Regions from separate parts of the Micromonospora sp. NBC_01638 genome, predicted to be linked through region 1. Evidence: riboswitches for the same ligand, from Rfam matches in the RefSeq annotation. Region 1 holds a riboswitch; each other region holds the start of a gene.
What was found. A riboswitch is a leader RNA that binds a small molecule or an ion and turns the genes downstream of it on or off. The one in region 1 is predicted to bind cyclic di-AMP.

Region 1 (7,724 bases):
AGGGGCGGTGCGCGGTGGTGGGTGTGTCGTACCGACTCGCCGCCGGAGCGGTGCGCCTGGTGGCCGCCGTGCCGGCCGGCTTCGGGACGCTCGACGTGCCTGCCGGATCGACCGATCCGGCCACGCCTTCCGCCGCCTGACGCGTCGAGGGCCGCCCCGCGCGACGCGGAACGGCCCTCGAGAGGATTGTGCGGGTCAGAGCAGCGACATGTGGACGTGGTCGGTGTGGTTCGACGGCCCGCTGTACGAACTCCAGCCGGTCGCCGGGAACCAGATCTGCCGGTTCCAGATCACGTAGTAGATGCCGAGCCGGTCGGCGTTACGGATGAGGAACGCGGCGACGTTGTTGCCGTACGTCCGGGTGTCGTCGTTGTGCCACGGGGCGAAGCCGCTCTTCTGCAGCGACCAGTCGCAGGCGCGGCCCTTCGGGTGCTCCCACGGCCCGCCGGAGCGGTAACAGCCGACGAACCGGTTGAAGCCCGCCCGCTTGACCTCCTTGTACGCGTGCAGCGTCCGGGCGGTGACGCAGCCGGAAGTGGTCGGGTCATTCTCGCTGCACGACTGGGGCTTCCAGTCACCGTCCGCGGTGCGACCCGGGCCGATCTTCGCGACCATCGACGTGGCGTCCACCAGACCGCCGGTGAAGCCCTTCCCGCCGACCAGGGAAAGCGCCTTGTCCGCCTCGCTCTTCCGCTTCGCCATCACGGCGGTCTGCTTCTGCTGCTCGCGGACCTCCGTGTCGAGGGCCAGCTTGGCTTGCTCGGCGCGGGCCTTCACCGTGTTGACCTCGGCGAGCTTCTTCTCGTTGACCATGTTCATCTCGTCGAGCGCCGCGGCGCGCTCGACGAACGAGTCGGGAGCGTCGCTCTCCAGCAGCATCGCGATCGCCCCGATCCGGCCGGTCCGATACGACTGGGCGGCGATCTGCCCGACCTGTGGGGCCAGCGCGTCCAGGTCGGCCTTGGCCCGGTGGACCTCCAGGGCCAGCTCCTGCTGCCGCTTCTTGGATTTGTCCAGCTTGGACTTGGCGGCGGAGTAGTCGCGGTTGGCCTGCTCGATGACGTCGTTGAGCAGCTTGGGCTCGTTGTCCTCCTCGTGCCCGGACGGTGTGGGGGTCGTCGGGGCGGCGTTGGCCGGGAGGGGACCGGCGAGCACAGTCAGTGCGGCGATCACGGCCACCACGGGTGTCAACCAGCGGCGTAGGGGTGCCGTCACAATGTTCCCTTCCGTCGACCGCCGACCGGGTTAGCTGACGGGTTCGGGGCGGAAGTGGCCCCTACCGCTGACGCGGATTCACCCCAGGTACCTGGGTCCCCGGTTCGCCGGTTGGCGATTGGGCGGTGGCACCGCAGGCGCCGCGTCGCGCCTTCATCGGTAACCGGCAGCGAGGTTACCTGAGAGCCGGCCGGGTGAGCTACGCCTGGATGCCGATCAAAAGTGTCATTTCGCCATAGCGTTGAGTGACCAGTGGCGTGGTTCTCAGGGCGGATACCTGATCTGGTCACGCTGAGGAGTGTCACCATGCCGTTTCCGTGCTCCTGTCCGGCTCCGGCCACCGATCGGCGGCGGTGAATAAGGGCGGGGTCCGCGGTTGATCCGGCTCGTCTGCGCGCCCGGCGGCGGTCACCACCGCGGCCAGCCCGGTGGTCAGCGGCACGGCCGCGATCAGACCGAGTGTGGCGACGGCGCTACGGACGATTTCCTGCGCGAGGAACTCGCTGGTGAGGATCTGCCCGATCGGTCGCGAGTCGGCGGTGAGCAGGAGCAGCAGCGGTAGAGACGCGCCCGCGTACGCCAGCACGATGGTGTTGACCGTGGAGGCGATGTGCGCGCGGCCGACCCGGGTGGCCGCACGGTACAGCTGCAACCGGGTCAGCCCGGGGTTCGCGTTCGCCAGCTCGGTGACGGTGGCGGCCTGGGTGACCGTCACGTCGTCGAGCACCCCGAGCGAGCCGATGATGATCCCGGCGAGCAGCAGGCCGTGCAGGTCCACGTCGCCCTGGAACATCGACAGGGTGGTGGCATCCTCGCTGCCGAAGCCGGTGAGGTGGGTTGCGGCCGTGGCGATGGTGGCGAGCACGCCGGTCAGCACCAGGCTGCCGAGGGTGCCGAGGACCGCGACCGAGGTCTGCGCGGTGACCCCGTGCGTCAGATAGAGCACGACGAACATGATGAGGGCCGCGCCGACCACCGCCACCAGCAGGGGTGATCTGCCGGCGCCGATGCCCGGCAGCACGAAGGTGAGCAGGATGGCGAAGCTGGCGGCCAGCCCGGCGAGCGCGGCCAGGCCCCGCCACCGACCGAACGCCACGATCGCCGCGGCGAAGACCACTGCCAGCCACACCATCGGGGTGCCGCGCTGGTGCTCGGCGATGTTCCAGCTGCTGGTGGCGGGATCGGCCGGATCAGTCAGCTCGACCAGGATGACCTCGTCGCCGACGTCGACCCTCGGGGCACCGGGCCCGTCGGGCACCGGTGTCTGCACCTTCTGGCCGGCGGTCGGCCCGTCGTCGACCCGGACGTCGACCGTGCCGCACGGCCCGGCGCCGAACCTCGGCGCGCCCTCGGGGGCCGACGGCACCGGCGGGCACGGCTCGGTGACCACCCGGGTCACCGTGCCGGGATAGCGCGGTACGTCCGCCCCACCGTCGGTCTGCGGTGGGCCGCCGCGCGGCCAGAGCAGCACCGCGGCGAGCACGGTAGCGACGAACAGGGGCACCACGGTCATGACGAGGATCCGTCGCACCCGGGGCGGGGCGGACGGAGCGGGACGGGTGTGGTCGGAACCCAAGGCGAGACTCCCAACGATCCGGTGCGGGGTACGTGTCAGCGGGCCGGTCGGTTCACCGCCACCGCGAATACGGACCGAGCGGCGCGGCGGATCGCTGGCTGACGAGCACTTGATCACTGACGGTCAGTGCCGGGTCCGGCTGGGCGGGGGCTGGGCCACGGGATGGAGGCGCCGGTGCTCGACTGTGCGACGGTTGACGGGGGATCATCGTGGGGAATGCTAACCACCCCGATCCGGGGCTGTAGGTCGTGGCGGAGTGTCGGCGGCTGAACCGCCCATGTGGGGCCCCCGGCGCGGCATGTTGGAGACATGCCCGACCCGTCGCCACCCGAACCGGACCGCCAGCAGCACGCGGCCCCCGCCGCGCACGTGCAGCACGACAAGCACGCCGGGCACGATCCCGCGATGTTTCGTCACCGCTTCTGGGTCTGCCTGGTGCTCACCGTCCCGGTGGTCCTGACCAGCCACCTCGTGTCGGATCAGCTGGGCCTGAGCGGGAAGGTCCCCGGCCGTTCCTGGGTGGGTCCGGTGCTCGGCTCGGTGGTGTTCTGGTGGGGCGGTTGGCCGTTCCTGGTCGGCGCGGTCCGGGAGGTGCGGGACCGGGCACCCGGCATGATGCTGCTCGTCGCGATGGCGATCACCGTCGCCTACACCGCGTCCCTGGCCACCAGCGTCGGCGCCTTTGACCTGGACTTCTGGTGGGAGTTGGCCGCGCTGGTCACCATCATGCTGCTCGGGCACTGGCAGGAGATGAAGGCCATCGGGCAGGCCCGGGGAGCGCTTGCGGCGCTGGCCGCGCTGCTACCGGACGAGGCCGAGCGGGTGGCGGCGGACGGACGGGTCGAGGCGGTGCCGGTGACCGACCTGCGGGTTGGTGACGTGGTGCTGGTCCGCCCAGGGGGTCGGGTGCCGGCGGACGGCCGGATCGTCGACGGCGGCGCCGAACTGGACGAGTCGATGATCACTGGCGAGTCGCGGCCGGTCGCCCGTTCGCCGGGCGACCGGGTGGTGGCCGGCACCGTCGCCACCGACTCGGCGATCCGGGTCCGCGTCGAGGCGCTGGGCGAGCACACCGCGCTCGCCGGCATCCAGCGGATGGTCGCGCAGGCCCAGGCCTCCGGCGGGCGGGCCCAACTGCTGGCCGACCGGTTCGCCGCCGCGCTGTTCTACCTGGCCACCGGCACCGCTGTGTTGACCGTGCTGGTCTGGACCGTCCTCGGCCAGCCGGACGAGGCGGTGGTCCGCGCGGTCACCGTCCTGGTGATCGCCTGCCCGCACGCGTTGGGACTCGCCATTCCCCTGGTCGTGGCCCTCTCCACCGCGCTGGCCGCGCGGTCCGGGATCCTGGTCAAGGACCGGTTGGCGTTGGAGCGGATGCGGACCGTCGGCGCGGTGCTCTTCGACAAGACCGGCACGCTGACCCGGGGCGAGCACGCCCTCACCGACCTGGTGACGGCACCTGGCGCCGAGCGGGACGAGGTGCTGCGGATCGCGGCGGGCGTCGAGTCGGACAGTGAACATCCGTTGGCTCGGGCGATCGTGGCGGCGGCCGGGCCCGCAGGCCCGCTCCCGGCCGCCGGGTTCCGGTCGCTGCCGGGCCGCGGTGTGCAGGCCACCATCGACGGTACGGAGTACGCGGTGGGCGGGCCGGTGCTGCTGCGGGAACTGGGCCTGCCGCTCCCGGCGGAGCTGGAGGCGGCGACTGGGCGGTGGTCGGCGCGGGGTGCCGCGGTGCTGCATCTGGTGCGGCTGCCGCAGACCGTGCTCGGCGCGTTCGCGTTGACCGACGAGGTGCGTCCGGAGGCACGGCGGGCCATCGCCGAGCTGCGTGCCGAGGGCGTCCGGACGATCGCCATGATCACGGGTGACGCTCGGTCGGTGGCCGAGGCGGTCGCGGCCGAACTCGGCTTCCGGCCCGGCGTCGACGAGGTCTTCGCCGAGGTGCTGCCGGCGGAGAAGGACGACCGGGTGGCCGAACTCCAGCGCCGGGGGTTGACCGTGGCGATGGTCGGCGACGGGGTGAACGACGCCCCGGCGTTGGCCCGTGCCGATGTGGGCATCGCGATCGGCGCGGGCACCGATGTGGCGATCGAATCCGCCGGGGTGGTGCTGGCGTCGTCGGACCCGCGCGGGGTCGGTGCCGTGGTCCGGCTGTCCCGGGCGTCGTATCGCAAGATGCGGCAGAACCTGGCCTGGGCGGCGGGCTACAACGTGGTGGCGCTGCCGCTGGCGGCCGGGGTGCTGGCCCGGGCCGGGGTGGCGTTGAGCCCGGCGGTGGCGGCGGTGCTGATGTCCGCGTCCACCATCGTGGTGGCGCTCAACGCGCAGTTGCTGCGCCGGGTCCGTCTCGACCCGGCGCCGGACTGAGGGCTGTCAGCCGCGCTTCATCAGCCGGCCGACAGCCGCCATCATCTCGGTGGCCATCTCGTCGGCCCGGCCCTCGGCCGCCCCCTCGTGCATGCAGTGCCGGGCGTGCCCGTCGAGCAGCCCGAGCGCCACCTTGTCGAGGGCGGCCTGGATCGCGGAGATCTGGGTGAGCACGTCGATGCAGTAGCGGTCGTCGTCGACCATCTTCTCGATGCCGCGGACCTGCCCCTCGACACGGCGGAGCCGCGCGAGCAGTTGGTCCTTGCTGGCGGTGTATCCGCGGATCGGGGTGGGTGCGGTCATGCGACGAGGATAGCTTACCCCTGGGGGGTATGCTAACGTCCTGTTCTGACGACATACCCCAACCGGGTATCGGTACTGGCGCAAGGGAGACGATTCGATGGTCAACACGACGTACCAGGTGCAGGGCATGACCTGTGGGCACTGCGTCAGCGCGGTGAGCGCCGAGGTTGGCGCCATCGAGGGCGTGCGTGACGTCCAGGTCGACCTCGCGGCCGGCCGGGTCACCGTCAGCAGCGACCAGCCGCTGGACACCGGGGTTGTCCGGGCCGCTGTCGACGAGGCCGGCTACGACCTCGTCGACGCGTGATCGGAGGGCCGGCATGCGCACCGTGACGAGATTGGCCGGGTTTGCCGTCGGTCTGGCGGCGGTCTTTGGCGCGACATACGGGATCGGCCGTCTGGTCGACCCCGCCCCGGTCGCCGACAGCGGGCACGACGGCGGTGCCGCCCACGCGACGGGGGAGCACGACCAGGCGACCGACCGGCTCCCCGGCGGCCTGCTCGTCTCCGACCGCGGCTACACCCTCGAACCGGTCGACGCCCCGGCCGACGAGTTCGCCTTCCGGGTCACCGGACCGGACAGGCGCCCGGTGACCCGGTACGACGTGGCGCACGACAAGCGGATGCACCTGATCGTCGCCCGACGGGACCTCTCCGGCTTCCGCCACGTGCACCCCGACCTGGCCCCGGACGGCACCTGGCGGGTCGACACCCCGCTGGCCGGCCCCGGGCAGTGGCGGGCGTTCGCCGACTTCACCCCGACCGGGGGCGAGCCGCTGACCCTCGGCGTGGACGTGACAATTCCCGGTGAGCTGACCGAACGGCCGTTGCCCGCCCCGGCGACCAGCACCACCGTCGACGGCTACACGGTCACCCTGACCGGTGCGCCGCAACCCGGCAGCACGTCGCCGCTGACCTTCACCGTGAGCCGGAGCGGGCAGCCGGTCACCGACCTGGAGCCCTACCTGGGCGCGTACGGGCACCTGGTGGCACTGCGCCGGGGCGACCTGGCGTACCTGCATGTGCACCCGGACGGGACGCCCGGCGACGGCCGGACCCAACCCGGCCCGGCGGTCACCTTCCGCGCCGACGTGCCCTCGGCTGGCAGCTACCGGCTCTACCTTGACTTCCGGCACGGCGGGGCGGTGCACACCGCCGAGTTCACCGTCGTCACCGGCACCTCACCGGCCGACGCTCCACCGGCCGGGGGCGACCCGAGCGGACCCGCACCGACCGGCGGCGCCGACCACGGCACCCCCGGGCACGGGCACAACTGACGGGACCAGAGATGACCACCACCAGCCGACCGCTGCCCGAGGCGCCGAACCAGATCCAGTTGTCGATCGGCGGGATGACCTGCGCCGCCTGCGCCGCCCGGATCGAGAAGAAGCTCAACCGGATGGACGGGGTGAGCGCCACCGTCAACTACGCCACCGAGAAGGCGACCGTCCGGTACGCCGACGGCGTCACGCCGGACGACCTGATCGAGACCGTGCAGAAGACCGGATACAAGGCCGCACTGCCGGCCCCGCCGACCGCCGAGCCGCCGGCGGATCCGCTGAGCGGCCCGCGTACCCGGCTCTGGGTTTCGGTGGCGTTGAGCGTGCCGGTGGTCCTGCTGGCCATGGTCCCGGCCTGGCAGTTCGACTACTGGCAGTGGCTGTCGCTGACCCTGGCCGCCCCGGTGGTGGTCTGGGGTGGGCTGCCGTTCCACCGGGCCGCCTGGACCAACCTGCGGCACGGCGCGGCAACCATGGACACGCTGGTCTCGCTCGGCACACTGGCGGCGTTCGGCTGGTCGCTCTGGGCGCTCTTCCTCGGTGACGCCGGGATGCCTGGGATGACGCACCCGTTCCGCTTCGACATCACCCGCACCGACGGCGCCGGCAACATCTACCTGGAGGCGGCCGCCGGGGTCACCGTGTTCATCCTGGCCGGCCGCTACTTCGAGGCACGATCCAAGCGGACCGCCGGTGCCGCCCTGCGCGCTCTGCTCGAACTCGGGGCCAAGGAGGTGGCGGTGCTGCGCGACGGGGTGGAGACCCTGATTCCCGTGGACCGGCTCGCCGTCGGTGACCGGTTCGTGGTCCGCCCCGGGGAAAAGATCTCCACCGACGGCGTGGTCGACGAGGGCACCTCTGCCGTCGACGCCAGCATGCTCACCGGTGAGTCGGTGCCGGTCGAGGTCGGCCCGGGTGACAGCGTGGTCGGTGCCACGATCAACGCGGGCGGGCGGCTGGTCGTCACCGCGACGCGGGTTGGC
Region 2 (7,724 bases), 450 kb from region 1:
GGCACGTTGTCGTGGCCGATGATGTGTTGGCGGTCCAGGGGGATGCCCAGCCGCAGCGCGAGGTGTCGGACCAGCTTCGCCGACGTCCGGTACATCGCCTCGGTGTACCAGGTGCCCTGCGCGGCAAAGCCCTCGTGTTCCAGCCCGATCGACTTGGCGTTGACGTACCAGTTTCCGGCGTGCCAGCCGACGTCCTTGGTTTTCACGTGCTGGGCGATGTGCCCGTCCACCGAGCGCAGCGAGTAGTGCCAGCTCACGTAGGTCGGGTCCTGGACGAGTTTCAGGGTGGTCGCCCAGCTTGCCTCGGTGTCATGGATGGCGATGTACTCGATCTTCTGCCGTGCGGGCCGGTCGGAGAGGTCGTGGTTGCCGTAGTCCCCGTCGCCGAACGCCTCGTAGGGCGCGGGGATCCACTCACAGGAGATGGTGCGGGGGCACTCCAGCCCGTCCGGGCGGGCCAGGCGGCGCAGGCCCAGTCGGTCCAGCCAGGAACGCTCCGGCTGTACCGCGCGGGCCGGCAGCGTGATCCGCTGGCCGTCGTCGGTCACCCGGGACTCGCCGGCGCTGATCGTGGTGAAGACCTCGTCGGCGAAGGCCGCTGCGGCATCGGCGCTGTCCGCACCGGCGTAGCGGGCCACCGCGCCGTACCAGGCAGCCGGGTCGGTGCCGGCGCCAACCGGCGCGCCCAGCTCCCGTTGGTACGCGGCGAGCAGTGCCGCCCCGCCCCGGATGTTGACGCTCGCGTCGGTGCGCAGCGCCTCGGGTGCCGCGCCGGTCAGCGCTGCGGCGGTGTCCACGGTCTGCAACGCGGCGGTGGGCGGCGCGGGGTCTTCGGCCTGCCGAGGAGCGGGCGCCAGCGCGGGTCGGGAGTCGTCGCCACGCGGGTCCTCGGCGCCGGTGTCGTGGTGGCCGCGCCCAGGCAGGGCGACCACGTGGCGGGCGTCGGTCAGGTGCATCGGGCCGTAGCCGCCGCTGGTGCTCGGTGTGCCGGCGTTGCTGTCCCAGCGGGACTCCAGGTAGGAGACGCCGAGCAGCACGCCGGTCGGCACGCCGTACTCCGCTGCCGCCGCGGCGTACTGCTGCTGGCGGTCGGCGGTGGGTGCGGCGGCGGCAGCGCCGGCGGGTAGCGGTACCGCGGTCGCTGCGGCGACCACGGCGGCGGTGAGCAGTGCGCGCCGCCGGAGCGACAGGGTTGGATGGTGCATCGAACCCCCTAAATTCCACGGGATGAAGGTGAGGTCACCTTCGCGCCGCCCGGGAGCCTGCGTCAATACCTTTCTATCTGTCGACGCGTCAGGAAAGAAATCTTCGCGTACGGTCCGTCACCCTCCCTGATCGGTACGGAGTGTCACGGCCGCACGGGTTGCGGATCGGTAACAGGCGTCTCTACTCTGGTCATTCGTCGGCCCGATATCAGTTCCGCCCAGCCCGGGCGGTAACGGACCGACACCGCCGAGTCGTTTCCGAGCGAACCGGGGACCCAGGTCCCTCGGGGTGAATCCGCAGCCACTGCGGTAGGGCGCCGACTTCCCGCCCGAACCCGTCAGCTAACCCGGTAGGCGGTCAGGAAGAAGGAGTACGGAACCCGGTGGCACTCCATGCCCCGCGGCCGTCGTCCGAGCGGCCGGCAGCAGCCGGCCCGACGTCGATCGCGCCGCGCTCACGCTGGTCCCGCTTCACCACCGCTCTCGCCGCGCTGGCCGGCGTCGCCGTCGTCCTGACGGGCAGCGCCACGGCGGCCCACGCCGATCCGTCCGTCGCCGAGATCGAGCGCCAGATCGACGCCGACTGGAACAAACTCGAACCGATCATCGAACGGCACAACGCCACCCGGACCGACCTCGCCGCCAAGCGCAAGCAGGCGGACGCGCTGGCCGCCCGGATCGGCCCGCTGGAGCGCCAGGTCGACGCTGCGATGAACAAGGTCAGCGCGCTGGCCGTGCGCGCGTACAAGGGCGAGAACGTCTCGACCGTCAACGCGGTGCTGGGCAGTCGATCGCCCAGCGAGGTGGTTGGCCAGCTCGAGATGCTCGACCGGTTCGCGCACAACCAGCAGCAGGACGTGCGGCAGGTGGCCGACCTCCGCGATGAGCTGGCGAAGCAGAAGGCGCCGCTGGACGAGATGGTGGCCCAGCTGACCCGTACCGAGGCCCAGTTGGCGGCGAAGAAGAAGCAGATCAACGAGGAGATCGACCGGCTGCAGAAGCTGCGCATCAAGGTGTACGGCAACGGTGGCGGCGGTTCGCTGCGCCCGGCGCCCTGCCCCGGCAGCTATCCCGGTGGCGCTGCGGGCACGGCGGTCAAGTTCGCCTGCGCGCAGATCGGCAAGCCCTACGTCTGGGGTGCCGAGGGCCCGAACTCGTACGACTGCTCCGGGCTGATGCTGGCCGCCTGGGCGAAGGCCGGTGTGTCGCTGCCGCACAACGCCGCCGCGCAGAGCCGCGCCACCAAGAACGTCAGCAAGGCCGACCTGCGCCCCGGCGACCTGGTCTTCTACTACAGCGACATCCACCACGTCGGCATGTACGTCGGCGGTGGCTGGGTGGTGCACGCCTCGCAGGCCGGTCAACCGGTCAAGATGAAGAAGGTCGACGACGGCCCGATCCACAGCTACGGCCGCCCAGGCTGATCAGGGGTGACCGAAGGGCCCGTCGCGATTCGTCGCGGCGGGCCCTCGTCGTCTGGCTGTCGTACCGCTCAGCGGGTGGGCCAGGTGCGCCAGTGCTGCCAGGCGCGGCTCGGCGTCGGCCCCCGCTGGCCCTGGTAGCGCGAGCCGTAGACCACCGAGCCGTACGGGTGCTCGGCCGGCGAGGAGAGCCGGAAGATGCAGAGCTGCCCGATCTTCATGCCTGGCCAGAGGGTGATCGGCAGGTTCGCCACGTTCGAGAGCTCCAGCGTCACGTGACCGGAGAAGCCCGGGTCGATGAAGCCGGCGGTGGAGTGCGTGAGCAGCCCGAGCCGACCCAGCGAGCTCTTCCCTTCGAGCCGGCCGGCGAGCTGGTCGCCCAGCGAGATGACCTCCAGTGTCGAGGCGAGCACGAACTCCCCGGGGTGCAGCACGAACGGCTCACCGTCGGGCACCTCGACCACGGAGGTCAGGTCGTCCTGCTGCATGGCCGGGTCGATGTGTGTGTAAAGGTGGTTGTTGAACACCCGGAACAGCCGGTCGAGTCGCACGTCGATGCTGGACGGTTGGACCAGGGTGGGCTCGAACGGCTCCAGGCCCAGCGTGCCGGCCTTGATCTCGGAGACCAGGTCGCGGTCGGAGAGCAGCATCGGACAACCATAGCGGCGGTGCCCAAAGCCGTCGGATTCGGTGCCGGTGACCAGCGCGTCGAGCTCGCTGCTCGTACAGTTGTTCGATAGAATGCTCGCATGGCTTCCTGGTCCGAATTCGCCGCCGACGAGCCCCGACTCGCCGACGGGATCCGCGTTCTCCTCCAGCAGTACGGGCCGGGCTTCGGCTACCTGGCCACGGTCCGCGCCGACGGCGGGCCCCGAGTCCATCCGGTCTCCCCGGTCATCACCGACGAGGGTCTGTTCTGCTTCATCATCGACTCCCCGAAGCGCCGTGACCTCGAACGCGACGGCCGTTACGCGCTGCACTCGTTCCCTCCGGAGGAGAGCGACGACGAGGCGTACGTGGCGGGGCGCGCCCGTCCGGTGACCGATCCGGCGCGGGTCGCCCGGTTGGCGCAGGGCGCCCGGGCAGAGCCGCAGGCCGACTGGCGGCTGTTCGAGTTCACCGTCGACGTGGCGATGCTGACCCGCCGCGAGCAGCCCACCGCGGGCATTCCGGGTCTCGCGCCGGGTCGGCCGGCCGTGCGGGTCTGGCTCGACCCGCACGCCCCGTCGGCGGCGGCCGCGCCGCTCGCCGTACCGCAGGCACGCCCGACCATTCTCAGTCGTGACATCCAGTACACGGCCGCCTGACCACGGCCCAACGACGCCGCTGCCGGCCCCGTCGTGACGGAGCCGGCAGCGGGTGTACGCGGATGAGCTACGCCGGGCGGGGTGCCTGGGTGCACGGGCTCGGCGACTCGGGTACAGTGGTGCCGCCTGCGGGTGTAGTTCAATGGCAGAACATCAGCTTCCCAAGCTGACAGTGCGGGTTCGATTCCCGTCACCCGCTCCACCGTGAGGCCCCAGCTCAGGACAGCTTTCCTGGCTGGGGCCTTATTCGTTGCTATTACTTCTTGCGCTTGCCGTGCCCGCTGCGTGCCCGATCCTGGCTCTTCTTGATCTGCGAACTGAGCGCGTCGGCGATCTGCTCGTCCTGCTCGCGGGCGGTGTGCTGGTAGATTTCCCGCCACCTCGGGCGCAGGGCCCCGGCTGGGTCACGCGCGGCGTGCGGGGGGCGTCAGGAACAGCTCCCGATCGCGCCAGACCACGATGACGGACAGCACCAGCAGCAGGGCGGTCTGGATTACCTTGGTGTCCGGGTGCGTAAGGAAAAGCTCGTTGCCAAAGTTGGCGGCGAGGTGGAAGACGATCGCGACAAGGACACTGCGGCCAGCGCGGTAGTAGAGCCAGTTCATCAGGATGACGAACGGTATCAGCGAAACTGCGAGGTTGAGGCTGTGGATCGCGCCCTCCTCGACGACCTCCGCCTGGTAGTAGCCCTTGATGAAGCCGAGCGGCACGTGCCACAGCACCCAGACGACACCGAACACCAGCGACGCCCACAGGACCTTCATCCGGGACACGAGCGCATCCGTGCCGTAGGTTTTCCAGGCGATCTCCTCCAGGACGGGGGCCAGGAGGAGCGTGATCCACGCCGGCAGCAGGCCCGAGGCGAACGAAAATCCGTTGCGGAACTCGAACTGCGAGAGGTCGTAGCCGAACGGGATGGAGATCGCGGTGGCGACGAGCAGGGCAGCGGGGAGCAGGGCGACGGCCGCCAGCCAGACCCAGGCGCGAGTGCCGCGCGGCGCGACCAGGCGAGTGAGGACGTCGCGGGTGAGCCCGTCCCTGCGGATGAACCAGATCGCCACGACGACCGGGGCGGCGAGACCGGCCAGGCCGAGGCCGGTCATGACGGCGATGGTGGTCTGACTGGGATTGGGCTGGTTCGACAGCCAGGCAGCGGTGAACCACAGCGCCCACGGGATGGCGGTGGCGAGGACGTAGAAGGCGAGGGGGTGGCGGTAGCGGCTGACGTTCTTCAACTCCACTGCGCGGCGCGTATCGCCTGGCCAGAGAGGTTGTGCCGAATGGGTCATGACCCCAGCCTTTCTCCGGTGCAGAGGAATCGCCACGGCCTGCAGGGTTAGTTCCGGGGCGCGTCAGGGTCGCCTCAGGGTTGGGGCAGGGTTCGGGTCAGGACCGGGGCGCCCCAGCCCTTCGCCAAGCGGGACGGGTGCAGGTTGTGTCCCCCGCCGTAAAACTCTAGGAACTTCATGACCAGCGGATCCCACTTGTCCGGGTCAATGTAACGATCGGTTCCGGGCATGAGGAGGTTCTCCTCGACATGCACCCGTACCACCTGAACGTCGACCGCCACAACGCCCGAGTCGGGCTCGCCGAAGGCGTGGATCCGGTTCACCGTCGCTTCAAGTTGGATGAGACATTCCGCGACACGTGGCGGATCGACCTTGTCCGACGGGGCCGGGGTCAGGCCGGCTGCGGCGAACTTGTCCGCCTCGTGGCGGTAACCCTTGGCCCGCTTGTGTGACGGCACTGTCCGGCTCCCGGTCAGCAGCGCCAATCTGTCGACTGAGGATACGAGCGCGGGGTCCGCGAGGTTCAACACGCATTGCCTGCTTCGCCGCAGGTTGTGGGTTGTCTGTGAGGTCTCGTCCAAGCCGAGCATTCCCGAGTGGCCTACCCAGAAAGCCGACGACATCGGGGCGAGGTTCGCTGAGCCGTCCTCGTTGCAGGTGCTGATCAGGACAACAGGGGTGCCGAAATAAAGCACCCGGGGCTCGATGACGCGATGCATGCTGGTTGACCTCCGGTGGTGATACGCCGTCGGCAACTCTGGCAGGCGTCGCAGATCGTGGCTGGCGGAAAACGGACGGTGGCTTCGATCGATATGCCACCGATCGCGACCGAGGGGAGGAGGACTACCGGACGCCCGGCCGACGCGCTCGCGTCAGGTGGATGCCCGAAACTGTTGGTGGCGCCGGAGGAGTTCCCGCAGCGCGTTGATTTCGGCAGCCAGTGCCGCCTGCCCTTGCGGGGTGATCCTGATCCAGGTCTTGGGTCTGCGGCCGTGGTAGCCCCTCTCGATCTGGATCAGGTCCGCTTCCTCCAGCACTGCGAGGTGTCGGGAGAGGTTGCCGGCGGTGAGTTCGAGCGCGTTGCGGAGGTAGGAGACCTCCACTCGCTCGGCCTCCGCGGCGATGGTGAGGATGCCGAGCCGGTTGCGCTGGTGGACGGTGTCGCTGAGCCCGTTCGTCGGGTGCCCGTCGTTGCCGGGGCCGGTGGCCGCTCCATGGGGACCGTCTGCACTGCTCACGCCGACCTCTTACCCGTGGTGAAAAGAGCGATGCTGCCACCGACGAGCAGGATCGGTGCTGGCAGCAGGGCCGCCAGCATGAAGCTGTAGCGGTTCAGGTCCCCCGACTCGAAGTCCGCGGTCTGGAAGTAGATGTTCACGAGGATGACCGCGGCGGCGTAGGCCACGGCCACGACCGTCAGGCCACGACTGCGTTCCAGTCGAGCCAGGACCAGCAGACCCATCGCGATGACCAGGTGCGGAAGCATGCCGCGATTGGAGATGCCCAACAGCGGTGTGGTCGCCCAACTGGTTCCGTTCGAGATCACCGTCGCCGCGTTGAGCAACAGGAACCGCAGCACGATCGGCAGCACGAGCCCGACCAGGGTGCCCACCAGGCCGGCAATGACGTACGCCCGGGTCGGGGTCTGCACGCCCACCCGTGCACCGTGCCACCGATACCACCCGAGGCTGAGCAGGTAGCCGCCGATGAGCGCCACTAGCCAATACCAGCCGAGGGCTGCCGAGCGTTCGAGGAAGTCCCCACCGAGGCCGGTCAGTGCGGGGTTGTCCTGCGAAACGCGCAGATCGGGTGATTCGACCGACTCGACGTACAGGGGTGCGGCCCCTGCCATGAGGACGCCGAACAGCAGGAGTGGCAACCAGTAGGCGTGCCGGGTGATCCGGGTGTGGCGCCGGAGGGCGGCCACCGACGCCAGGAGCTCTTCAGGTGTGTCCCTGCTGTTCGGCGTAGTGCTCGGTTGCTCCGACACGGTGACCTCCAGGCCGCTCGACTACTGCTGCACTACCATTAGGTTTGCACTGCAAATCGTTTTGCACAAGAGTTCCGGCGAGGCGACGACACTCGCCGGGATCGACCGTGGTGGTTCCTCCTGAGCCTCGGCACCGGCTACTGTCCGGCTTGGAGGTGGTCCGTGTTCACCGAAGCCTTTCCGATCGTGACGACACCCGACCTGCCACGACTGATCGCGTTCTACCGGGACGTGGTCGGCTTTGAGCTGACCTACCGGTTCCCCGAGGACGGCGACCCGGAGTTCGTCGCACTCCGACTGGGCAACAGCGAGCTCGGCCTGGCCGCCAACCCGGAGGCTGGCGAGCCGACCGACTCACACCGCTGGGAGCTGTGTGTCTATGCCGACGACTGCGACGCAGCCGTGGGCGCGCTGCGTGTTGGCGGAGCAACCGTGACGGAGGAGCCCGTCGACCAGCCGTGGGGTGAGCGGTCGGCTCGGGTCACCGACCCCGACGGCAACCGGTTGCTGGT
Region 3 (7,724 bases), 2.1 Mb from region 1:
GACCTGGCCGCGGTGATCGACGCGGTGGCCCCGGCCGGGCCGGTGGTTCTGGTCGGGCACTCGATGGGCGGAATGTCGATCATGGAGTACGCCCACCGCCACCCCGCGCACTTCGCCGCCCGTACGGCCGGGCTGGTCTTCGTCTCGACCACCGCCGAAGGGCACACGCACACCGTCTACGGGCTCTCGCCGCGGATCGCCCGGCTGATCCGACTCGCCGAGACGACCGGTGCCGGCGTGCTGGCCCGGTGCGGCTCGTGGCGAGCACCCCGGGCGCTGCTGAACGCGTTGCAACCGAGCATCCGATGGATGCTCTTCGGTGATCGCTGCGAGCCGGCCGACATCCGCCTGGTGACGTCGGCGGTGGCTCGTGCCTCACTGCGCTCGATCGGCGGGTTCCGCGCCTCCATCGGCACCCAGCACCGGCTGGACACCCTCGCCGCGTTGGCCCACCTGCCGGCCGCAGCCCTGGTCGGCGACCGGGACCGGCTGACCCCACCGCCGTGCGCCGAGTCGATCGCCGGGGCCCTGCCGGCCACCGACCTGACCGTCTGCCCCGGTGCCGGGCACATGCTGATGATGGAACGCCCGGACGAGGTCAACGCGGCGCTGACCGGCGTGCTGCGCCGCGTACTCGCCGAACCGCCGCCCCGCGTCCGCGCCGCCACCCCCGCCGGGACGGGTCCCTGACCACGTTCCCGCACCTCGGGCGCGGCGGGCCAGGCGCGGGGCCGTACCCTTCTGCGGTTGGCCCGCGCGGTTCCCGCCGCCTGCCAGCGACCTCTGAAGGAGCGTGCGTTGACCGACCAGACCGGCCTGGAGCAGGAGATTGCCGTCGAGCAACGACACCTCGACCGGGTGTACGCCCGACTGGCCGAGCTGCGGCGCTCGGCGGTCCGCGCCGAGCGCGACGGCTACCGGATGGCCCGGGTGGGCACGTTCGGTGCGCTGGTCGAGCGCGACGCGATGGTCTTCCACGCGGCACAGCGGCGGCACACCCTGGACGCCGAGCACGAGGGACTGGTCTTCGGTCGGATGGACCTGCGCGACCGTCAGGTGCTGCACGTCGGGCGACTCGGAATCCGGGACGAGGACGCCACCACGCTGGTCGTCGACTGGCGGGCGCCGGCCGCCGCCGCCTTCTACCAGGCCACCCCGGCGCATTCGCTGGATCTGGTGCGCCGCCGCACGATCCAGACCCGTGGCGAGCGGGTCACCCGGATCGAGGACGAGTTGCTGGACCCGACCGCCGCCCCGGAGGGGATGACGGTCGTCGGTGACGGCGCGTTGCTGGCCACCCTGTCCAAGGCCACCGGCCGGGGCATGCGGGACATCGTGGCGACCATCCAGCGGGAGCAGGACGAGGCGATCCGCTCGCCCGGCTCCGGGGTGACGATCGTCGCGGGTGGCCCGGGCACCGGCAAGACCGCGGTCGCCCTGCACCGGGCCGCGTTCCTGCTCTACTCCGACCGCAGCCGGTACGCGGGCGGCGGCATCCTGGTGGTCGGCCCGTCCTCGGTCTTCGTCGAGTACATCGCCTCGGTGCTGCCGTCGCTCGGCGAGGACGCGGCGACGCTGCATTCGCTGGGCACCCTCTTTCCGGGGATGACCGCCACCCGCACCGACCCACCCGAGGTCGCGGCGGTGAAGGGCTCGCTGCGGATGCGGCAGGTGCTGGAGCGGGCTGCTCGCGACGCGGTGCCGGGGGGCCCGGGTGAGTTGCGACTGCTCTACCGGGGCACGTTGCTGCGGCTGGACCGGGCCGCGCTGGACCGGATCCGGGACCGCGCCCTGCACCGGGGCGCCCGACGCAACGAGGTGCGCCGGGCCGGCTTCGACGGGGTGTTCGCCGCGCTCTGGGCGCAGGCCCGTGCCGTGGGGATCACTCGGCTGCCAGAGCAGCGGGCCTTCGAGGGCGAGATCGCCGAGCGGTCGGAGTTCCGGGAGTTCCTCAAGGCGTGGTGGCCGCGGCTGCACCCCCGGCACGTGCTCGGCTGGTTGGCCCGGCCGGACCGGCTGCGCCGCTATGCCGGTGGGGTCCTCTCCTCTGCGGAGATCCGGCTGCTCACCGCCGCGTACCAGGACCTGGACTCGGCCGGACTGACCATCGCCGACATCGCGCTGCTGGACGAGTTGGACGCGCTGCTCGGTAAGCCGGCGCAGCCGGCCAAGGCCCGGCGCGACCCGTTCCAGCTTGCTGGCGGCGTCCGCGAGTTGAGCACCTTCGGCGACCGGCAGCGGGCCGCCCGCGCGGCGGCCCGGGAGCGCCCGGCGGACTACCGGGACTACGCGCACGTGGTGGTGGACGAGGCGCAGGACGTCTCACCGATGCAGTGGCGGATGGTTGGTCGACGTGGCCGCCTGGCCTCCTGGACCGTGGTGGGCGACCCCGCGCAGACCGCGTGGACCGGCGATCCGGAGGAGCTGACCCGGGCCCGCGACCAGGCGTTGGGCCGGCGCAAGCGGCACGATTTCACGCTCACCACCAACTACCGCAACTCGTCGGAGATCTTCGCGGTGGCGGCGGCGGAGATCCGCCGGATCTACCCTGACCTGCCGCTGCCGAGCGCCGTCCGCTCCACCGGGGTCGATCCGGTCGAGCTGGTGGTGCCCGCGACGGGGTTGGAGACCGCGACCGTGGAGGCGGCCGCCGGTCTGCTGACCGAGGTGGAGGGCACCGTCGGGGTGATCACGCCGGTCCCCCGCCGCGACGAGGTCGCCGGTTGGCTCGACGCGCTCGGCGCATCGAGGTTGCAGGTGGTGACCAGCCTGGAGGCCAAGGGCATGGAGTACGACGGGGTGGTGCTGGTCGCTCCGAGCGAGATCCGGGCGGATCCGGGCGCCGGGGTGCGCACCCTGTACGTGGCGCTCTCCCGGGCCACTCAGCGACTCACCACCATCGACCCGACCGGCTGATCCGCGACAAATGGCCTGGCTGGGGGGTGGTTCGGCCTTACACTTGCACACATAGCGATGTGAACATACATTTGACCGTGTCCCGACTGGCAGCGGAAGGTGAACCTCGTGGGCGCAGGTCATGACCACCACCATGCGTCGGTCGCCAATGCCGCACACCAGCACCGGGGCCGACTCTGGGCGGCTTTCGGGCTGCTCGCCGCCCTGATGGTGGTCGAGGCGGTCGCCGCGCTGCACACCGGCTCACTCGCCCTGCTCTCCGACGCCGGGCACATGTTCACCGACGTGCTCGGCATCGGGATGGCGCTCGCCGCGATCACCGCGACCCGGCGGGCCACCACCGACCCGCAGCGCACCTTCGGGCTCTACCGACTCGAGGTGCTCGCCGCGCTGGCCAACGCCGTCCTGCTCTCCGGCGTCGCGATCTACGTGGTGATCGAGGCGATCCGCCGCTTCGGCGACCCGCACGAGGTCATCGCCGGCCCGATGCTCGCGGTGGCCGTGCTCGGCCTGCTCGCGAACGTCGTCGCCTTCGCCCTGCTCCGCACCGGCGCCCGGGAGAGCATCAACCTCCAGGGCGCCTACCTGGAGGTCCTCGGCGACCTGCTCGGCTCGCTCGGCGTCATCGGCGCGGCGCTGCTCATCACCGTCACCGACTGGTGGTGGGCCGACCCACTTGTCGCGGTCGCCATCGGCGTGTTCATCCTGCCGCGTACCTGGCGGCTGGCACGTGCCGCCGTCCGCATCCTGGTGCAGGCCGCACCGGAGCATCTTCAGGTGACCGCCGTGCACGACCGGTTGGCCGCAGTCCCCGGTGTGGTCGAGGTGCACGACCTGCACGTGTGGACGCTCACCTCGGGCATGGACGTGGCCTCCGCACACCTGACCATGGCGCCCGGCGCGGAGGTCGGCGCGGTGCTCACCGCCGCGCGTACGGCCCTGCACGACGACTTCCGGATCGAGCACGCGACGTTGCAGATCGAGCCCGGCGCCGCCTCCGGAGCCTGCGGCTCGATCGAGTGGTAGCAGTAATTCATCGTCACGACGCACGCACCGTCCGTCACATTGACTGCAGCGGCCCCACCGGCAACGGTAGGCTCGGTCCCGGCCTCCACCAGGCGGCGCCTCCCGGCGCCGGTGGCGGTCGCCGCCTAATCGCTCGAGAGGGCGAACCGGGGAACCATGTTCCTGGGGTGCATCCGCGTCAGCGGTAGGGATCTTCCGTCCCGAACCCGTCAGCTAACCCGGTCGGCGGCTAACGGAAGGACATGCGCAGTGGCACCAACACGACCACCGACCGCCCGACTGGCGGCCCTGATCGTCGCGATGTTCGCCCTCGGCGTCGCGCTCCCGGCCGGCGCCGCCTCGGCCGCTCCCCCGACCGGCCTGCGGGCCGCCGCCGCACCCGACTCGGACGAAGAGGGCGGCACCCCGGCGCTACGCGCCCAACTCGATGCGGCCAGCAAGGGCTACCTGGACGCGAAGCGCGCCCTGGACACCTCCGTGCAGCGGCAGCAGCAGCTCGCCACCCGACTGAAGACCATCGACGTCGAGCTCGCCCAGCGCAACGGCAAGGTGGGCGAGATCGCCGGCGTGGCGTACCGCACCGGCCGGCTCGGCGCGATGTCGGCGCTACTCAACAGCAACACCCCGGAGGGCTTCATGGACCGGGCCGCCGCCTTGGACGCAGTGGCCGCCAACGAGGACCGGGTGCTGCGTGATCTGCTCGCCACGAAGGACCAGTCCAACCGCACCCGGGCCGCCCTGGACGGCGAGATCAACGAACAGCGCAAGCAGGTCGCGGTGATGGCCAAGCGCAAGGAGCAGGCCGAGCGGGCACTGACCGTGGCCACCACACCCAAGCCACAGACCACCGCCGACACCGACTCCAACCGGGGCACCTCCGCCGCCAACGCGACGGCGGCCCCGCGCAACTCCGACGGCTCCTGGCCGTCCGAGTCGTGCAGCATCAACGACCCCACGCCGGCCAGCGGCTGCATCACCCCGCGTACCCTGCACGCGCTCAACCAGGCCAAGGCCGCCGGGTTCACCCGGTACGTCTCCTGCCACCGCCCCAGCGGCTCCGGCGAACACCCGAAGGGCCGGGCCTGCGACTTCGCGGCGCAGAAGGACGGCTTCGGCGGGAACGCCACCGGCGGCGACAAGACGTACGGCAACAACCTGGCCGCGTACTTCATCCGCAACGCCGACCGGCTCGCTGTGCTGTACGTGATCTGGTACCGGCAGATCTGGCTGCCCAGCAGCGGGTGGAAGTCGTACAGCGGGGCGGGCGGCACCCCGTCCACCGACCACACCAACCACGTGCACCTGTCGGTTTACTGACCACTGGTGTGATGCCGGTGAGTCGTCAGGATGACTCACCGGCATTTCGTCAGGGCAAGGCCGGCTACGTCGCGGGGCGTACCCCTGATGTCGCCTGTCGTCGGACGACCCGGCCGGGGTCGGCGGGAAGCATCGCGGTATGCGTCGGATCCCACCCACGGCCCGCAAGGGGCTGCTCACCCTGCACCTGGTCACCTCGCTCGGCTGGCTCGGTGCCGACCTGGTGCTGCTCACCCTCGGCATCGCCGTGCAGCGTGGTGCCGACCCGGCGGTGGTCTACCCGGTCGCGGCACTGGTCGGCACCATGCTGTTCGCGCCGCTGAGCGTGCTGGTCTGGCTGATCGGTGTCGCCAGCGCGCTGCTCACCCCGTGGGGCCTGGTGCGCTACCACTGGGTGCTGGTCAAGCTGGTGCTCACCACGGTGCTGGTCGGGCTGGTGCTGTTCCTGTTCACCCCGAATCTGCGGCACGGCGGTGCGTTGGGGGCCGCGCTGCCCGCTCGGGATCGCGCCGACCTGGTGATCGCACCCGCGGTGTCGACCAGCCTGATGATCATCGCGACGGTGCTGTCCACGTACAAGCCCTGGGGCCGGCGTCCCGCCGCGCGACCCGCCCTCGCGAACCGTGCTCGCGCTGCAACCAGGATGTAGTGGCCTCCTGGCGCCCACAGGCCACTACATCCACGATCGAGCACGATCATGACGTGGGGTGCGGGGTGCGGGAGGTGGGTGCGGGGCGGGTCAGGCAGGGGGCGGGGGGTCGCCGGAGGGGTCGAGGGCCGCGCCGATCCGGGTGGCCAGGGCGAGGTGAGCCGCCCGGGCCTGGCGGAACGCGTACCGGAACAGCGGGGTCGGCGCGGTCAGGGTGATCTCGACGTCGATTCGGACCAGGCCGTCCGGCTCGGGGCGCAGTCGGGTGTGGTTGCGCACCGTGGTGGCCGGCCACTGGCGGGCCACCATGACGATCTCGTCGTCCTCGCTGATCAGAACGTCCGCGTGGTAGGTGGTCCGGAAGCGCAGTGGGCCGGCCACCAACCGGTCGTTGATCGTGTAGCTGGCCTGGGCGCCGGGTCGTGGCGGGAGTCGGCGGACCCGGACGATCAGGGGGTGCAGCTCACCCTGCCGGGTCAGGTCACTGAGCATCGCCGCCGCCTCGGCCGTTGAGCACCGGGCCTGGACGGTGTAGCTGAAGGTATCGCTGCTGAGCACACCGTCTCCCGCCGTCGATGGTCGCACGATCGTCCCGTACCGATGTCTGGCTGGCAACGCCCGACGGCAGCCGTCCGGACGAACCCGGTTCGGAGAGATGACCCCAGGAGCCGGCGGGCGCTCAGGCGCCGGGCAACACCTCGGGAGTGGCGGCACCGGCGAAGTAGGGCTCCGGGGCACCGAACAGACCGAGCAGGCCGGTCACCCAGAGCTGCCGGTGCACGAACCGGCTCGGCTCGGTGACCACCAGCTTGACGTCGCTGACCTCGGCCGTCTGGAAGCCGGCAACCATGGCGCTGATGCCGACGGAGTCGATGAAGGTGACCAGCCTCATGTTCAGCTCGATGCGGAGCGGACGGCCTTTGGCCAGCACCTCCGCGATCGCCTCGCGCACCTCGTACGCTGTGTCGACGTCGATCTCACCCCGCGGGGCGATCTCCATGACACCACCGGACAGAACCGACTTCACGATCGACAGGCTCACGCGAGCACCTCCACCCGCCCGTCCCCCGGGCGCCTCATCAGTACGCGGGCCGCGACCGAGAGTATTCCTCCGACGGCCTCGGTCGCCACCCCTCAGGATGAGCAATTCGCGGATCCGGACCGACAAAGCCGCCCATATCCGCACTTTTCAGCATCTGATTACTCGATACTTTTCGTTGTCTGACCCTTCGACGATCGGTCGTGACCGACACGCCGCCGGACCAGGGTAGCGGTCCGGACCCGGCCCGCCCGACAACCGACCCGCGACGTACGCCGCCCCCGTGCGCCACCGGCGTGTCGCCCCGCGCGCACCCGGCCCCGTCCAAAACCACGGTTACCGAGGACACCCAGGGCCTGCGTCAGAGACCTGGCCTCGACGACGACGACTTTGCCTGGGGTACCGCCGTGGTGATGGTGCGCTGAGTTCCCGGCGAGCCACCCGGGCTGTGTTTGCGCCCGGGCGGCTCTGGGCACTGCGGGGTAGGCGAACCGTGACGCGCTGAACAGACGCCGAAGTCCGAAGTGGCCGGCGGCTTCGGCACCCGAGGAGGTAACCACGATGTTCGGAACCAACCTGCTGGACCGCCGCAGCAAGCCGGAGCGGATCGCGGACCAGGCGTGGGAGCACCTGACGTCCGCTGTCAGCTCCGCCGGAGACAGTGTGCGGGACACCGCCCGCTCGGCCCGTCGCAACAGCACTGACCTCGCCGACGGGGCGGGTGACCTGATGGGTTCCGCCGCCGACGAGGCGCGACGCCGCGCCTCGCTGGCCTTC
Region 4 (7,724 bases), 1.5 Mb from region 1:
GGCTTCGAGGGCTGGCGTGGCCCGGCCGTGGTGCTCGGCTTCCTGGTGGTGAACCTGGTCCTCGCCGGGTTGCTGCACCGCTTCGTCGAGACCCCGATGATGCGCCGACTCGCGCCGCGTCGTCCGGCCCGACCGGCGTCCGTCCCCGGACCGGCGTCCGTCCCCCGACCGCGCACGGCCAGCACCGAGGCCCCCAGCACCGAGGCCCCCAACACCGCTGGCGTCGGGCCTCAAGCCGGGGCCGGCGGGGCCGACCCGGCCGACAGCCGATCAACGTACGTGGATTCGCGCTGACACCATCCACCCTGGTCGGTGGGATCGGCGCGGCGTGCGCCGACACGCCCGTGGTCGGTGCGTCCGGGCCGGCACGCCGGTAGCGTGGGGAGGTGCTTCCGGTCGCGCTCACCTGTCCGCTGTGGTGGGTGGCGCGCTGGGCGACACGGGTGCTGACCAGCCTCGCCGTCGTCGCGGCCCTGGCGCTTGGCGCGGGCCCGGCCACGGCCGTCGCACCAACGCTGAGCGCCGCGCCGAGCGCAGTGCCAATCCCGTTCGCCGCCGGATCGCCGGCGACGTCGTGCCGGCCCACCGTGGCGCAGGGGCCCGCTCAAACGGCCAAGGCGGTCCCTGATCGGGCCGCCGAGAAGTCCCCGACCTGGTCGGTCGACTCGCTGCCCGGCGGCCAGGTCACCGTCGTGGCCGGCGTGCTGCCGGTGTGCGCCCCCGGGTCCGACCGGCTGCCCCTCGTCGGCGGTCCGAGCAGCCGGGCGCCCCGGGCCCCACCCGGGCGCTGAGCCACCGGGATGAGCGTCCCGTCGCCGCGCCCTGTCGACCCACCAGCTCCGCCCCCGCCGATCCGTGGCCCGCCGTGGCCAGGTTGCCGGTCGGGCTCCACCGCATTGCTCTCTCCCCGAGGTGCCGACCATGGAGACCGTTGTCTTCTACCAGTTCGTGACCGAGGTTCCGCAGGCCGCCGCCATCTGGTCGGCCCTGTTCCTGCTGACACTGGGCGTACTCGCCGTGCTGGTCGCCCGACCCGAGCGGGACCGGCCCACGGACGACCCGCTCCCGGCGGCACCCACCGCTCGGGAGGTGGCCGAGGCCGAGGCCGTCGACCTGCGCCGGTACGCCGAGGAGGTGGCCGTCGCGGCGGCCGGCGCGGCCACGACCGCGCGGCGGCGACGCGCGGCCTGGCTGACCGCTCAGGAGGAGATGGAGCGGGCCTGGAACGGGTACGACGAGGCGGACATCGCGGCCCGTCGCTTCGCGGGTGCCGGGGCGCTGCCCACCCCGCATACCCCCCGCACCCCCGCCGAGTACGCCCTCCGGGAGCGCTACCTGCTCCGCGCGGCGACCGCGGCGCACTGGCGGGGCGACCTGACCATGGCGCAGCTGGGCGACGTGTTCGGGCACCGGCGCGGTTGGGATCCCCGGCGGCACCCGGTCGAGCAGGAGGTGGTGCTCAGTCGGGCGATCCGGGACGCGAGACGGGCCGACTACGAGGCCGCCGCCGCCCGGGAGCGGGCCGCGTGGCGGGATGCGGAACTGGCCGCCGACGCGGCTCGCACCCTCGCCGACGAGGCGTACGCGGCAGTGGCCCGGCTGCGGCCGAACCTGGTACCCGCTCGCCGGGCGGCGAACGGGACGTGCCGTCCCGCCGTCGTGGCACGCTGGCGTCCGGCCCGAGCAGGTTGAGCCCGATCCGTGATGTGAGCCCGGTCACGTAACTGGGAAATCGGGCGTCCGGCGCGATCGGCTCGATTTTTCCGGTGATTGTGACCGTATTATCGGCGGCCTGTCCGGTTGTCGCCCGCAGGCGTCACCATAACCGCTTGTCCCATCGAGTCACATCATCGGCAATACGCGCAGAAATTGTCGCGCCGATCGGGGTTTACGCAGGTGAACCTGGCTTGGCAGGGTGCGGACCGGCCAGTAGTGTCGTCTCGTCCGGTGCGGTAACCGATCGCAAGAGGCGACGCCGCGCCGACCCGCTCAATCGTGAAAACGAACCGGGGACCCACCAGTAAGTCCGGGGTGAATCCGCGAGCCATGGCCCGCGGTAGGGCGATCTTCCCGCCCGAATCCGTCAGCTAACCCGGTAGGCGGTGTCGGAAGGAGTTCCATCCTCGTGCAGCACCTTTCCACCCCTCGGTTGTTCCCTCGCCTCCACGGCGCAGCGGTGCCCCCGCTCATTCGTCCAGTGACGGTGAGCTGACCCCCCCGGGTCATCGCCTATCCCGCCCGGCAGCGCCGGGCGTTCCCCTGAGCGGTTCACCATCCGCGGACCACGGTCCGCGCGCTGGCGCCTGCCCGGATATACCGGTCCGGCCCCGGTGTGCCGCTCTCCCCCCGGATCCGTGGAGGACCCCGTGAAGCACACCCTGCAGCGTCAGCTCCGCCGTTTCGCCACCGAGCGCCCATACCAGATCGTTGCCGCCTCCGCCGCGGCCCTCGCGATCGCCACCACCACCGGTGGGCTGGTCGCCGTCGCCGACGACGACCCGGCCAGCCAGCGCACCGCGACCACGGTCGCCGAGATGCGCAGCGACACCGCCGCCTCCCGCGGTGAGGCGCGCGACGCGTCCCCCTCGGCCAGCGCCGCGCCGACCACCGCCCCGGCTACCACCGCCGCGTCACCCGCGGCCAACGCCAGCAGCAACCCGGACCTGAGCCTTAAGCCGGCCCCGCCGAAGCCGCCCGCGACGAAGATGCTCGACTACGACTACGAGGCGCAGAACACGTACTACAACTGCGGCCCGGCAGCCACCCGTAACGCGCTCAGCGCCGCCGGCATCGACCGCACCCAGAACGAGCTCGGTGCCAAACTGGGCACCACCGAGATGGGCACCAACTCGGCCCAGGACACCACCCGGGTGCTCAACGCCGAGGTGAAGGGTTCCCCGTACCGGACCCGGATGTTCGCCGGCGCGCCCAGCCCGGCGCAGATGGACCGGCTCCAGGCCGACGTCGTCAAGGCCATCACCGACGGCCGCGGCGTGGTGGCCAACGTCGTCGGCGACGCCACCGACACCAACGGCGGTTGGCGCTCCTACGGCGGCGGGCACTACGTCGCCGTGGTGGGTTACAAGGACAACGGCCGGACCGTGCGGATCGCCGACTCGGCGAACGCGGCCGACCCGTCGTACTGGATGACCACGATCGATCTGGCCAACTGGATCGCCAACCGGGGTTACTCCGCCTGACCTGGGCGCAGCCGACGCGGGCGCCGTCCCCCACAAGGGGCCGGCGCCCGCGTCGTCTTTGTCGGTGCGGTCAGTAGGTGATGAAGCCGTACAGCGCGAGGTGGTTCGACTTCGTTCCGCTGACCGTGTGGCCGATGCTGGACGGCTGGACGGTCCCCTTCACGAAGAGGTAGTCGATCTTGCTGGAGCCGTTGGTGGCCGCCGACCCGTAGCCGGTCATGCCGTAGCCGCTCAGCGTGCCGGGTGCGATGCCCGTACGGTTCGCGTCGATCCCCACGACGCGGACCGTGGAGGCGTTCAGCAGGCTGGTCGCGTCCGCGCCGAGGTGGATGCCGCTGTTGGCGATGCCCCGGTCGCCGTCGCCGGCGCAGGCGTTCTGCCGGTTTTCCTGCGGCAGGTGCATGGTCGCGGCGAACACGCTCGTGCCGGTCGCCTTGATGGTGAACCGGGCCGCGATGGCGCTGGTCCGCTTCCACTTGTGGTAGTCGGTGCTGTCCGGATCGCTGTTCGGCGGCTTGTACAGCGTGCATCCGGCACCGTTGGCGTACGCCGTGCCCGGCTTGAGCCAGCCAGCACTCCAGTATTTCGAGATGTCGCCAGCGGCGAGGTTGAGCGTCTGCTTGTTCCAGATGATGCCGTTGGTCTGCTTCTTCTTGAGGTCGCCGAGCGACTGCGAGCTGCACTTGTGCGTGCCACCCCAGGGCTCCGGGTCACTCCACGCCACGATCGCCCCGTAGGTGCCCGCCGGGTAGCCGAACTTCGCCGACAGTTGGTCGGCGTACGCCTCGGCCTGGCCGGTGCCGCGCACCTGCTGCACGATCAGGATGTCGGGCGCCACCACGGCGCTGGTGCCGGTGCGACCGGCGTCGTCGACCAGGATCGAGGTCAGGTGGTCCGGCCCGGAGATTCGGGTGCAGCTCCCGTCGGAGTTGTTCACCACCAGGTTCTCGATGTTGTTGTTGTAGACCCGTAGGACCCGGTCGGCTGCCGCGACCGCCTCGACACCCGACCCGCCGTCGCCGGTGGAGACGTCCATGGGTGTGCCGAGCGCGGGGTGGGTCGGCGGCGCGCCGAGCGCGACGGCCGCCAGGGTCGCGGCCAGTGCTGATCCGAGCATCCTGAACACTGTGGGCTCCTCTGCGCGAGGGGATCGACACGTGACGCTCCCCGTCCAGGCACCGCACTCTACAATGGACCTTGCTTGGCCGGTGTCCCGCGAGTGACGCCGATGACGACCCTCGTACCCGGCCGTGAACCGTGGGAGACTGCGGCCGTGGTGGATGAATCGGGTGGTCACTCTCATCGAAGGCCGGTCCTGCTGCTGCTGCACGGCATGGGGGCGACGGGTGACGTGTGGTTGCCCTCGGCGCCGTATCTTGAGCAGCGCTGGCCCGGGCGGTGGCTGGCACCGGACCTCGCCGGTCACGGCTGGGCGGCGCCGCTGTCGTCGTACTCCTTTGCGGGTTTCGCCGGCCGGATCGCCCACGGCCTCGCCGCCGACGACCGGCTCGTCGTGCTCGGGCACTCGCTGGGTGGGGTGGTCGGCCTCGCGTTGGCCGCCCGCACCGCCGGGCTGCCGGTGGACGCGGTGGTCGGTCTGGGCATCAAGGCATCGTGGTCACCCGCCGAGCTGACCCGCGCCGCCGAGCTGGCCGCGCGCCCGGTGAGCTGGTTCGCCAGCCGCGCCGAGGCGGCTCGCCGCTACCTGCGGGTCTCCGGCCTGGTCGGCCTGGTCTCGCCGGATGACCCGGTCGTGGCCGCCGGGCTGCGTCAGGTCGACGGCCGGTGGCGCCTCGCCATGGACCCGACCACCTTCGCGGTCGGTGAGCCCGACCTGGCCGCTCTGCTGGCGGCGACCGACGTGCCGGTGGTGCTGGCGCGCGGGGAACACGACCCGATGGTCACCGACGAACAGCTCAAGGAGTACGGCGTGCCGGTCGCCACGCTGCCCGGTCTCGGCCACAACGCGCACGTGGAGGACCCGGCGGCCGTGCTGGCGCTGCTGGACCCGTACCGCTGACCGGCTACACCGCTGCGGACGCGGTCAGTTCCTTCGTGGGCGCCAGCTCCCGGCGGGCCGCGGTCAGGAACGCCTCGGCGTACGAGTCGGCCGGGAAGTCACCCAGGTAGCGGCGGCGGGTGGCCCAGCGGGCCTCGGCGAGCGGGTCGGTGTCCAGTAGTGCGTTCAGCACCTCGTCCATGTTGGACATGTCCCGGCGCAGCACGTAACCCGACCCGGCCAACGGGAAACGCTCCACGAACCGGTCACCCTCGTCGCCCATGTCAGTGAGCGCGTACGGCTTGCCGGAGTAGAGGTAGTCGGAGATCACCCCGGACACGTCGGACACCAGCGCGTCCGATGAGTTGACGCATTCGGTCAGGCTCAGCTCCCGAGCCGCCGCACCGACCACGTGCTGACGACCGGTGCGGGCCCGATCGGCGAGGAGCAACTCGGTCAGGCGGCCCAGTTGGCGTGCCGACGCCGGGTTCTGCGCGGTGTACGGGTGGGCTCGCAGGATCACGGTCGCGCCGCGCTCCAGCAGCCGGTGCAGGAGACCCTCGACCACCGGCAGCGAGCAGTAGTCGGCGTCGGCGTGGTGCCCGGTCCAGGTCGGGGTGTACAGCACGGTCGGGTGCGCCAACCCGTGCGCCGGCTCCGGGCGTACCTCGATCGACTCGACCTGCGGGCGGCCCACCACCACGAACTTGTCCGCCGGGATCTGCACCCCGGCGCGGGCGTACCGGTCGATGGCCGCCGGACCGGCCACGAAGATCCGGTCGAAGATCCCCGACACCGGATTGGCGCTCGGTGCCTTGTCGCTGTCGCCGTGGTGCAGCTGGACGTGGGTGAGCTGGGTGAAGCGGATGCAGTGGCTGTTCTTCGCCCCGTGGTTGACGTAGAACGCGGCCCGCAGACTCGGCACCAGCGCCTCGTCCATCGCCCGCAGGGTGGGGCAGTAGACCACGGGCGCGTCGGTGGCCGCGGCGATCGGGGCCAGGAACTCCGGCTCGCGCAGCACGACCATGAACGGCCGGCCGATCCGTTCCAGGTAGGGCAGCCACATGGTGACCTGGTATTCCGACCCGGGAGGTGCCGAGAAGTAGAGCAGGAACTCCGGCTGGTGCCGGCGCAGCGCGCGGGCCACTGGCCCGCCACCAGCCGTCGGCCGGAACCGCCGCCGGGCCAGGTCCAGTGCGACCGCACCGGCGCCCGCGCCGACCAGCAGACTGGCGGCCAGCGCCACGCCGGCCGGCAGGGCGAGCGCGGCAGCGAGCGCCACGGCGGCGAGCAGCCCGAGCAGGGCGGTGCCGAGCCGATCGGCGACCAGCGGCGTCCAGGCGCGTACCGGCAGGTTGGCGGCCCGGATCTCCAGGTTGCCGGCGGCCCGCAGGGGCCCCACCAGCAGCACCAACCCCAGCAGGACCAGTGCGGTGGCGACCAGCGCCAGGTTGAGCCCGTCGTCCAGCCGCCGGGAGTAACCGACCAGGAGCGCGGCGGCGATCAGCGTCGTCTCCGCGACGAGGTCAGCGCTGGGCCGGACCCGTTGCTCGGCGGCTGAGGCGGCCAGCGCGGCGACGGCCAGCGCCAGCCCCCACCCGGTGGCGCCGGTGAGCGCCAGCACGACGAAGGCCAGCACGGCCAACCCGATGCTCAGGCACCGGGCGGCCAGCTTTCGGACCAGGTCGCCGCGCATGTCGCTCCGTTCGTGGTTCCGCAGCCGTCGTCGTCAGTTCGCGGTCGAGGCGCCGGCCGGCGCCTCCACCCGAGCCGGCCCGGACTGGGCCGGCACGGACTGGGCCGGCCCGGTCGGTGTGGGCCCGTCACCGGGTGCCCGGCGTACGTCGATGACCTGGCCGGTCAGATCGGAGATCAGCACGTCCAGCGACGACTGGGCGACAGCCTCCGCGGCGAGCAGGGTGTGCTCCGGCTCCTCGCCGAAGGCCCGCGTCCGCATCGGGGTGGCGGTCCGCTCCGGGTTGATGCAGTTGACGCGTACGCCGACGTCGGCCCACTCGTCGGCGAGCGCCTGGGTGAGGTTGACCAGGGCGGCCTTGGTGGCTGAGTAGAGCGCGTAGCGGGCCCGCCCCCGGGTGTAGGAGCTGGAGGTGTAGAGCAGCAGTTGACCCTTGGTCTGCTGGAGATATGGAAGAGCCTGGCGGGCGATGGTCACCGGGCCGACGAAGTTGACCTGGAGCACCCGGTCCATGGTCTCCTCGTCCATCTCGGCGAGGGCGCCCTTCTCCAGGATTCCGGCGGTGACCACCACGTGGTCGATGCGGCCGGTGGCCTCGAAGGCGGTCGTCAGCGCGGCCTCGACGTCCCCGGCCCGCTCCACGTGGGTGCCGGTGCTGGAGCGGCTGAACGGGAAGACCTGGGCGCCGTAGCGGTGGGCCAGCTCGGTCAGCTCGTGGCCGATGCCGTAGCTGCCGCCGAACACCACGATGGTGCGGCCGGTCAGCTCCTCGCTGTAGCTGCGGTGGTCGGTCAGCCGGGGCGCCTGCGCCGCGGCGAGCTGGAAGAGC

Region 2: another riboswitch for cyclic di-AMP. It lies ahead of OG811_RS11165 (NlpC/P60 family protein); the one in region 1 lies ahead of OG811_RS13390 (coiled-coil domain-containing protein).
Region 3: another riboswitch for cyclic di-AMP. It lies ahead of OG811_RS03225 (coiled-coil domain-containing protein); the one in region 1 lies ahead of OG811_RS13390 (coiled-coil domain-containing protein).
Region 4: another riboswitch for cyclic di-AMP. It lies ahead of OG811_RS20575 (C39 family peptidase); the one in region 1 lies ahead of OG811_RS13390 (coiled-coil domain-containing protein).

What each region holds. Positions count from the first base shown of each region.
Region 1 is NZ_CP109273.1:2,820,914-2,828,637, forward strand. Features, by position in the region: gene OG811_RS13385 (carbonic anhydrase) at 1-140, shown strand, start outside; gene OG811_RS13390 (coiled-coil domain-containing protein) at 196-1,215, opposite strand; cyclic di-AMP (ydaO/yuaA leader) riboswitch at 1,220-1,350, opposite strand; gene OG811_RS13395 (YibE/F family protein) at 1,517-2,791, opposite strand; gene OG811_RS13400 (heavy metal translocating P-type ATPase) at 3,101-5,158, shown strand; gene OG811_RS13405 (metal-sensitive transcriptional regulator) at 5,165-5,461, opposite strand; gene OG811_RS13410 (copper ion binding protein) at 5,559-5,768, shown strand; gene OG811_RS13415 (hypothetical protein) at 5,782-6,738, shown strand; gene OG811_RS13420 (heavy metal translocating P-type ATPase) at 6,750-7,724, shown strand, end outside.
Region 2 is NZ_CP109273.1:2,370,493-2,378,216, forward strand. Features, by position in the region: gene OG811_RS11160 (N-acetylmuramoyl-L-alanine amidase) at 1-1,205, opposite strand, end outside; cyclic di-AMP (ydaO/yuaA leader) riboswitch at 1,441-1,576, shown strand; gene OG811_RS11165 (NlpC/P60 family protein) at 1,589-2,629, shown strand; gene dcd (dCTP deaminase) at 2,698-3,276, opposite strand; gene OG811_RS11175 (pyridoxamine 5'-phosphate oxidase family protein) at 3,376-3,933, shown strand; tRNA gene OG811_RS11180 (tRNA-Gly) at 4,062-4,135, shown strand; gene OG811_RS11185 (CPBP family intramembrane glutamic endopeptidase) at 4,338-5,258, opposite strand; gene OG811_RS11190 (flavin reductase family protein) at 5,297-5,941, opposite strand; gene OG811_RS11195 (transcriptional regulator) at 6,095-6,460, opposite strand; gene OG811_RS11200 (hypothetical protein) at 6,457-7,212, opposite strand; gene OG811_RS11205 (VOC family protein) at 7,399-7,724, shown strand, end outside.
Region 3 is NZ_CP109273.1:718,518-726,241, forward strand. Features, by position in the region: gene OG811_RS03210 (alpha/beta fold hydrolase) at 1-690, shown strand, start outside; gene OG811_RS03215 (HelD family protein) at 799-2,916, shown strand; gene OG811_RS03220 (cation diffusion facilitator family transporter) at 3,025-3,942, shown strand; cyclic di-AMP (ydaO/yuaA leader) riboswitch at 4,055-4,186, shown strand; gene OG811_RS03225 (coiled-coil domain-containing protein) at 4,192-5,259, shown strand; gene OG811_RS03230 (hypothetical protein) at 5,399-5,908, shown strand; gene OG811_RS03235 (SRPBCC family protein) at 5,999-6,466, opposite strand; gene OG811_RS03240 (STAS domain-containing protein) at 6,588-6,950, opposite strand; gene OG811_RS03245 (hypothetical protein) at 7,509-7,724, shown strand, end outside.
Region 4 is NZ_CP109273.1:4,344,026-4,351,749, forward strand. Features, by position in the region: gene OG811_RS20560 (acyltransferase family protein) at 1-294, shown strand, start outside; gene OG811_RS20565 (hypothetical protein) at 387-791, shown strand; gene OG811_RS20570 (hypothetical protein) at 922-1,692, shown strand; cyclic di-AMP (ydaO/yuaA leader) riboswitch at 1,977-2,117, shown strand; gene OG811_RS20575 (C39 family peptidase) at 2,355-3,200, shown strand; gene OG811_RS20580 (hypothetical protein) at 3,271-4,317, opposite strand; gene OG811_RS20585 (alpha/beta fold hydrolase) at 4,429-5,220, shown strand; gene OG811_RS20590 (CDP-glycerol glycerophosphotransferase family protein) at 5,225-6,895, opposite strand; gene OG811_RS20595 (D-ribitol-5-phosphate cytidylyltransferase) at 6,929-7,724, opposite strand, start outside.